DNA from 2 places in the Peribacillus sp. YIM B13481 genome. Region 2 is predicted to be linked to the other one. Evidence: riboswitches for the same ligand, from Rfam matches in the RefSeq annotation. Region 2 holds a riboswitch; the other holds the start of a gene.
What was found. Region 2 has a riboswitch for glycine ahead of gcvT (glycine cleavage system aminomethyltransferase GcvT). Riboswitches for the same ligand answer to the same signal wherever they lie in the genome.
Positions count from the first base shown of each region.

Region 1: linked by a shared signal. The riboswitch ahead of glyA (serine hydroxymethyltransferase) and the one ahead of gcvT (glycine cleavage system aminomethyltransferase GcvT) in region 2 are both predicted to bind glycine.

Region 1 covers NZ_JBHZPE010000023.1:21,101-25,536, forward strand. The annotation lists gene gcvT (glycine cleavage system aminomethyltransferase GcvT) at 1-760, opposite strand, end outside; gene glyA (serine hydroxymethyltransferase) at 907-2,157, opposite strand; glycine riboswitch at 2,342-2,445, opposite strand; gene ACFX4X_RS14360 (amino acid permease) at 2,772-4,151, opposite strand.
Region 2 covers NZ_JBHZPE010000003.1:153,257-157,692, forward strand. The annotation lists gene ACFX4X_RS03810 (DEAD/DEAH box helicase) at 1-1,270, opposite strand, end outside; glycine riboswitch at 1,644-1,731, shown strand; glycine riboswitch at 1,735-1,817, shown strand; gene gcvT (glycine cleavage system aminomethyltransferase GcvT) at 1,954-3,060, shown strand; gene gcvPA (aminomethyl-transferring glycine dehydrogenase subunit GcvPA) at 3,078-4,424, shown strand; gene gcvPB (aminomethyl-transferring glycine dehydrogenase subunit GcvPB) at 4,417-4,436, shown strand, end outside.

The DNA.
Region 1 (4,436 bases), on a different contig from region 2:
TATCGTTACTTAGTTCTTGGCCATAGAGTGCAAGACGTGCTTCCAGCCGAAGCGTGTCCCGTGCACCAAGTCCGCATGGTTTTAATCCATTCGTGGCTCCCGCTTCTAAGATCTTTTCCCAAAGTACTTCCGCTTTGTCTGCAGATAAATAAAGTTCATATCCATTTTCTCCTGTGTAACCTGTACGGGATACAATTACATCGGTAATCCCCGAGATGTTGACATGTTGGGCGAATTTAAAAGTACCAATTTCTGATAAATCTATTTCCGTTAACTTTTGCAAAATGCTTTCTGCCTTTGGTCCTTGGATGGCAAGCTGAGCGATGTCTTCAGAAATATTTTGGAGTGCCATCTCTCCTTTTACATGCTGCTTCATCCATTCGTAATCTTTCTCAATATTTGCGGCATTAATGACGAGTAAATATTTTTCATTCCCTAATTTATAAACTAATAAATCATCGACGGTTCCACCGTCTGGATAACACATTGCGGTATACTGTGCTTGATTGATGCTAAGCTTTGTTACATCGTTTGTAACAAGGTAGTTAATATAACTCTCGGCATCTTTCCCTTCCACAAGTACTTCTCCCATATGAGAAACATCAAAAAGTCCTGCTTCAGTTCGAACAGCTTCATGCTCTTCTAAAATGCTAGTAAATTGAACCGGCAGAGCCCAGCCACCAAAATTAATAACTTTTGCTCCGTATTTTTTATATACTTCAAAAAGCGGTGTTTGCTTTAATGCTGTTTCAATACCCATGATCTACCCCCAATTATGATTTTTTGTAAAATAGATGTTCTTTCACCTGTTACCGGTTTCTTTCATTGCCATGATTCCAAAAGACATATCTCGCTGCCATGGCCGTTGCTCAGGTTTCAGCAAAGGCATAATTGCTGCCCCTTTCTTCACACAGTCGTTGGCTCTTGAAATAACGGATAAACACCACAAATCTCTTTAGTTGTTACTCTTGCTTTCTCAATAACGGCTTTATTCCCTTTACTTTTTAGAACCGTTGCAATCACTTCGCCAATTTTCACCATCTCTTCCTTCTTCATGCCTCGAGTTGTTAAAGCTGCTGTCCCCATTCGGATACCGCTAGTAACAAATGGCTTTTCTGGATCATAGGGAATCGTATTTTTATTAACGGTAATGCCCGCGTCTTCCAATAACTTCTCTGCTTCTTTTCCTGTTAAATTCCACGGACGTAAATCCAAAAGGACAATATGATTATCTGTTCCGCCAGAAACAAGGGCTGCACCTTCATTTTTTAATGTTTCGCCAAGTGTTGTAGCATTTTCAATGACTTGTTTCGCATAATCCTTAAAGCTTGGTTGTAAAGCCTCGTTGAAAGCAACTGCTTTTGCTGCAATGATATGCATTAGTGGACCGCCTTGAATTCCCGGGAATACGGATTTATTAATCGCTTTGCTTATTACTTCATCGTTCGTTAAAATGATCCCCCCCCGTGGTCCTCTTAATGTTTTATGAGTTGTACTTGTAATAACATCTGCATATGGGATTGGGGATGGATGAAGACCAGTAGCTACCAGCCCGGCTATATGAGCCATATCCACCATAAGTTTTGCACCAACTTGATCGGCAATTTCTCTAAATCGTGCAAAATTAATCGTTCTTGGATAGGCACTTGTCCCAGCAATAATCAATTTAGGTTTTTCTTTCTTTGCAATAGCTTCCAACTCATCATAATCAATTAGCTGAGTATCTTCTCTAACTCCATAAGACACAACTTCAAACCATTTTCCTGAAACGCTGACTGGACTTCCATGAGTTAAGTGGCCACCATGTGAAAGGTTCATCCCCATCACCTTATCACCAGGCTGAAGCAGTGCGAAAAAAACTGCGAAATTGGCTTGTGCACCTGAGTGAGGCTGAACATTTGCATATTTGGCACCGAAAAGCTTTGTTAATCGCTCAAGAGCTGCTTGTTCTGCCACATCGACAAATTCACATCCACCATAATAGCGCTTTCCTGGATAACCTTCTGCATATTTATTTGTCATCACGCTTCCCATGGCCTCTAATACATCAGGGCTAACAAAGTTTTCTGATGCAATCAATTCCAGTGTTTGATGTTGACGTTGTCCTTCCTTCTCAATGGCTTCAAAAATGGTTAAATCATTTTGTTGTAAACTCATTTTATTTTCCTCCTCAACGTTTTTACCTAATTCTGAATTTTCGCTCAATTAATTTCAATATGGTACTAAACACTTAAGTTTCTTTCCCCCTACAGGCCTACTTTTCTATGAAAACTGTTAATAACAGTATGCTTTACACCCTTTTTTGCACGCAAAAAAGGACAGAAAAGGGTCGTAGCGTTCTCTACCCTTCTCTGTCCTTTTACCTGAGAGTTTAGCTCCATTTTTAATAGAGCCTTTCCCCTTTGGTGGCGTAAATGTTTATACGCGCTCTCCAGAGGTGCGTCCATTTGTGGTTCCATCTACCTGAGAGATTTGTTCCAAGGGTCTTTTTGGAACTTGCTCCTTCGGTGGCTTGTCGCTTTGCACTCTCCCACAACTGTCATCCGCTTATTCAATTGGTACATTTAGAATAGTTGTTGATAATAATTATGTCAAGCATTTTTGAAAGCGCTAACAATAATATTCTAAGATATTTTTTTGAATTTTAATATGATCATCCAGATATCTTAAGCTTTTTATAACGGGCAGTTTTTTACCCACCGAGTTGGAAAATATGGAGCGGCAGCTATCTGGACAAACATCGTTAATGGGATCAAAGGGTTTCTTGCCACTTAATTCCCCGCTGCCTCTCTCTGATTCGCCTGATCTACCTTCGTTTTGCGCATCTTATAAATCGCAATCAGCATAATAAACCAAACAGGAGTTACGATTAAGGCAACACGAGTATCGTTCGCAAGTGCAAGAACAACAAGGACGAACGCTAGGAAAGCAAGGATCAAGTAATTGGAAAATGGATAAAGTGGTAATTTAAATTTGTTCATTTTCACTAGATCTGGTCTTGTTTTACGATATTTCAAATGGCTGATGACTGTAATTCCCCAAATAAAAATGAAACATACTGTAGAGATACTTGTAATCAAGGTAAATACTCCTTCAGGCATTAAATAATTCAAAACAACGGAAATTAAAATGACAACCGTTGAAAAGACCAATGCATTGGAAGGTACTTTACGGTCATTAAGTTTTGCAAACGGTACAGGTGCATTTTTATCTTTGGCAAGTGAGTATACCATCCGGCTTGTACTGAAGATTGCACTGTTACATGCCGAAGCCGCCGATGTTAAGACGACAAAATTGATGATACCAGCAGCTCCAGCGATACCTACGGCCAAAAATACTTGGACGAATGGGCTTTCCGTTGGGATGATTGCGTTCCACGGATAAACACTCATAATGACAATAAGTCCGCCAATGTAGAAAATTATAATCCGAATAGGAATATTATTGATCGCTTTGGGGATAACTTTTTCTGGATCCTCTGTTTCACCTGCTGTTAGTCCTACAAGTTCAATGCCAACAAACGCAAACACTACCATCTGGAATGAGAGGATAAAACCATTTATTCCATTTGGGAAGATACCTTCGTGACTCCATAGATTCGTGAAACTTGCTGCGCCTGAATCAGTGGAAAAGCCTTTAATAATCATGAAAATACCGATAACAATTAGTGCTAGAATAGCTATGACTTTAATTAATGCGAACCAGAACTCCATTTCGCCAAATAGTTTTACCGTTGCAAGATTCATAAATAGCAGAATGACAAGTGCAATTAATCCTGGCATCCACTGTGGTACAGAGGGAAACCAGTATTGAGTATAAAGACCAACTGCTGTTAAGTCGGCCATTGCGATTGAAATCCAGCAAAACCAGTAGGTCCAGCCGGTTACAAATGCAGCCATATTACCTAAATAGTCTCTTACAAAGTCGACAAAGGAATGATAGTGCAAATTAGATAAGAGTAGTTCTCCAAGTGCGCGCATGATTAAAAAGCAAATGACGCCTGTAATCATGTAAGCAATTAAAATGGATGGCCCGGCTAAATGAATAGATTTTCCTGCTCCAAGAAATAATCCCGTTCCGATTGCCCCACCAATAGCGATGAGTTGTACGTGCCTGTTTTTTAGCCCTCTATCTAACTTTTGTTCCTGCATACGAATTCCCACTTTCTACTTTTATAGGATACTTGGATTTTTCCCCAATAAAGAGTCTGTCTTTCAATGAGTGTGAATTATTAGCGTACTGGGAAACTGTCCACCACTGTAAGCGCTTTCTTGGATAGGTACTAGATATAGTGAAATAGATCTACCATCCTTTTTGAAAATATAGCGTTAATTGTACAAATCAAAAGATAGACTCATTTATCATTAATGCACCTCCTTTCTTTTTATCTTTCCTAGTAAAAAAAGGACAGAGGAAAGATAGGGATTTTCCTATCT
Region 2 (4,436 bases):
CCTGAATTTTCTTTTGGAATAATTCTCGCATCCAGTCTTTCTTTCCACGTTTAAATCCGCCTCGGAATGGGACTGAAGAAATTCCATTCTGTTGAAGGTACCATTGTAGATAAAGCTGAGTAGCTCGGTATTCGGTAAAGATAATCACTTTGTCATCAATTTTCTTGATCAGTTCCAAAGCTTTTTCAGCTTTTGAATTCTGAACCGTTTCATTCACTTTTGTAAATAAATCATCAAGCTTTGCCAAAAAGTCAGGGGTAGGCTGGTCGTATTTGGCTTTCATGTTTTTTAAAGTATAAAAGACCGCCTCTCTGCTGCTGCAGGCTTCTCTTTGGAGAGTGAGAGCTGAAAAGGCGCTTCCTTTTGTTCCATCAGAAATAGGTTTGAATTTTGAAACTGCATCGTACAATGCCTGCTCGGTTGGAGAAAATTCAATGGTGATGGTTTCCACATGCCTTTTTGTCCATTCAATACCAGTATCGGCCCGCCGGTTTCGAATCATCACAGTGTTGACCAATTCCTTTAGGTGTTCATCTTCAATTATGTTCCGGCCTTTCCCTTTATATTTTTCCGAAAAGAGTGAGGCATTTCCCAAGTGGCCTGGTTTTAATAACGAAACGAGGTGAAAAATTTCCTCGACTTTATTTTGAATGGGAGTAGCTGTCAGGAGTAAACAAAATTTCTTTTTCAGATTTTGGACGAATTCATAGTTCTTCGTCTTATTATTTTTAAGTTTATGAGCTTCATCAATGATGATGAAGTCATATTCCTGATTGAAAATGATATCACGATGTGGAGCGCGTTTCGCTGTATCAATGGATGAAATGACCACATCACAGGAGTCCCATACATAACTTTTTCTCTGAACGACTGCCGGAATATGAAACTTCGTATTCAATTCAAAAGCCCATTGTGTTACAAGGGAAGCTGGTACAAGGATCAATACCTTCTTTACAAGGCCTCTGATCATATACTCCTTTAGGATCAAGCCGGCTTCAATTGTTTTTCCGAGACCTACTTCATCTGCTAAAATGGCCTTTCCATTCATCTTTTCCACCACTTGCTTTGCAGCTTCCAATTGATGGGGAAGCGGGGTTAACTGAGGAAGGTGCTTGGGTGCCTGTAAACCTTCAAAATCAGGAATGATGAGATTTTCCTCCATTTTAACCGCCAACTTATAAAGCTCCCAATTTCCCCATGGACCATCATTTTCCACTTTTTGTAAAAACTCGTCATTCCATTCAGAATTGAAGGATATATTGATTTTCATAGAAATAACTCCCTCTTAAATCATAAATTCCTTAATATAAGGTCAAAAACCGAACATTTCATATGTGAAGTAAGAAAAATATTTCTCTTCAAAAGATATTGCAGAGATAAGTTTCTTAGGGTAGGATATAAGTATATTTAGAAAATTCCAATTTCCAAACGCTAAAAAGAATTTTTGTATCGATTTTGCAGTTCGCGTTTTCTTAGTATGGGCTATAGGTACCTGCTTTATCCATGATTACCGAAGGAGATCATTTAAACGTTTTTCTGGAGTTTTTGGAGATTTGGCAGAGAATGCATTCTATGATGCTCAAAGGTTTTACTAATGGGTGGGGCTTATTCGCTTAATTTCATTGGTAGACCATAATATGCGGGTGAAGATAAGGGGAGAGACTACGGATGTAGCGCCGAAGGAGCAAACTTAGCAGTGAATCTCTCAGGCAAAAGAACTCTTATTGGACGCAACTCTGGAGAGCGCCGCCCGTTTGGGACGGCCACCAAAGGGGAAAACCTATTATATAGGTAAACTTTCAGGTTTCAGGACAGAGAAAAAGCTCAAACGGGCTTTCTCTGTCCTTTTTTGTGCTTTTTTCACATCATGAATCAGAATATCTGATGCGTAAGGACAAAAAGCTTTGATAATGAAGCCAATTTAATTTTAAAAAATCTGAGGGGGGTCATTTTTTGACCAATTTAAAAAGAACACCACTATTTGAGGTTTATCGTGAATACGGAGGGAAAACGATTGATTTTGGCGGCTGGGAACTTCCTGTCCAATTTTCGGGTATAAAGGACGAACATGAAGCCGTACGTACAAAAGCGGGTCTGTTCGATGTATCGCATATGGGGGAAGTTGATGTTAAGGGTCCTGGGAGCCTTTCCTTTTTACAGAAGATGCTGACTAATGATATATCAAAGCTGCAAACGGGCGGTGCCCAATATTCGGCCATGTGTTATGAAAACGGCGGGACGGTTGATGATCTCATCGTTTATAAAAGGGCGGAAGACGACTATCTGCTCGTGGTCAATGCAGCGAATACAGAAAAAGATTTCGATTGGCTGCAAGCTAATCTAACGGAAGATGCCCAAATTACGAATGTATCGAGTGACTATATACAGCTAGCACTTCAAGGACCATCTGCAGAGAAGATATTGCAAAAACTTTCAGAAAATACTGCCTTAAGTGAAATTGGATTTTTCAAGTTCAAGGAGAATGTCATGATAAATGGTATCTCCACGTTGGTATCCCGTACTGGATATACTGGTGAAGATGGTTTTGAAATATATAGCGACAGTGAAAACGGCCCTGCCCTTTGGAAGGCGATAATGGATGCCGGAAAGGAAGAAGGGATACAGCCGATTGGTTTAGGTGCTCGTGATACCCTGCGTTTTGAAGCGAAACTGCCGCTGTATGGGCAGGAGCTTTCAGCGGACATTACTCCAATAGAAGCCGGGATTGGTTTTGCGGTAAAAGTGGATAAGGAAGCCGATTTTTTCGGGAAAGCCGTTCTTGCTGAACAAAAGGAGAAAGGGGCACCCCGGAAGCTTGTGGGAATTGAAATGATTGACCGTGGCATTCCTCGTCATGGGTATAAGGTCTACAGCGGGGACAAAGTCATTGGGGAGGTCACGACTGGTACCCAATCACCAACGTTGAAGAAAAACGTAGGATTGGTACTTATCGATAAGGAATATTCGGTGCTGGATGCGGAAATTGAAGTGGAAATCCGTTCCAAACGTTTGAAAGCCGTTATAATACAAACACCTTTTTATAAAAAACCACGTAAATAGAGGGGAATGGTCATTAGATGAAACATCGTTATTTACCCATGACAGAGCAAGATAAACAAGAAATGCTGGAAGTTATAGGGGTACCTGCTGTTGAAGAACTTTTCAATGATATCCCTGAAAGTGTTCGCTTTCAAGGAGAATACGATATCAAGCCTGCTAAATCGGAACCTGCATTAATGAAAGAATTATCAAGGCTTGCTGCCAAGAATGCGGATCTTAAAAATTATGCTTCCTTCCTTGGTGCGGGTGTCTATGACCATTATGCACCGGTCATCGTCGATCACGTTCTTTCCCGTTCTGAATTTTATACGGCTTATACTCCCTATCAGCCCGAAATTTCACAGGGTGAGCTGCAAGCCATCTTTGAATATCAAACGATGATTTGTGAATTGACGGGTATGGATGTAGCTAACTCCTCCATGTATGACGGCGGGACTTCGCTGGCTGAGGCGGCCATGCTTGCTTCAGGTCAGACACGGCGCAAGAAGATTCTCATTTCAGGAGCAGTTCATCCTGAATCAAGAGAAGTTGTGAAGACATATGCCAAAGGGCAACGCGTGGAAGTGATTGAAATTCCTTATAAAGACGGTGTGACGGACATGGCTGCTTTAAAGGAATTAATGAATGATGACATTGCAGGAGTGATTGTGCAATATCCGAATTTTTTTGGCCGGATAGAGCCATTGAAAGAAATGGAAGAAATCATTCATGGCGTCAAGTCCATGTTTATCGTTTCCAGTAATCCGCTTGCACTGGGGGCTTTGACACCCCCAGGTTCACTCGGTGCAGATATCGTAACGGGAGATGCTCAGCCATTCGGCATTCCAGCGGCATTTGGGGGACCTCATTGTGGATATTTTGCCGTTACTAATAAACTTGTTCGGAAAGTTCCGGGCCGGCTCGTCGGTCAAACGGTGGATGAAAATGGAAAAAGGGGGTTTGTGTTGACACTTCAAGCTCGTGAGCAGCACATTCGCCGTGATAAGGCCACATCCAACATTTGTTCCAATCAAGCGTTGAATGCCTTGGCAGCTTCTGTTGCAATGACGGCGCTTGGGAAAAAGGGTGTCAAAGAAATGGCCGTGCAAAATATTCAAAAAGCGCACTATGCGAAAAAAGCTATAAAGGCAAAAGGGATAGAAGTGATGTTCGACGGTCCTTCGTTTAATGAATTTGTCATTAAACTGCCTGCTTCGTTTTCAGAAATCAATAAAAACCTTTTTGAAAAAGGGATGATTGGCGGCTTCGATTTAGGGACGGTTTATCCTGAGCTGAAAGACCATATGCTGGTTGCGGTAACGGAACTTAGAACAAAAGAAGAAATCGATGCACTTGCGCAGGAATTGGGGGATCAACATGAATAATCAAGATCAATC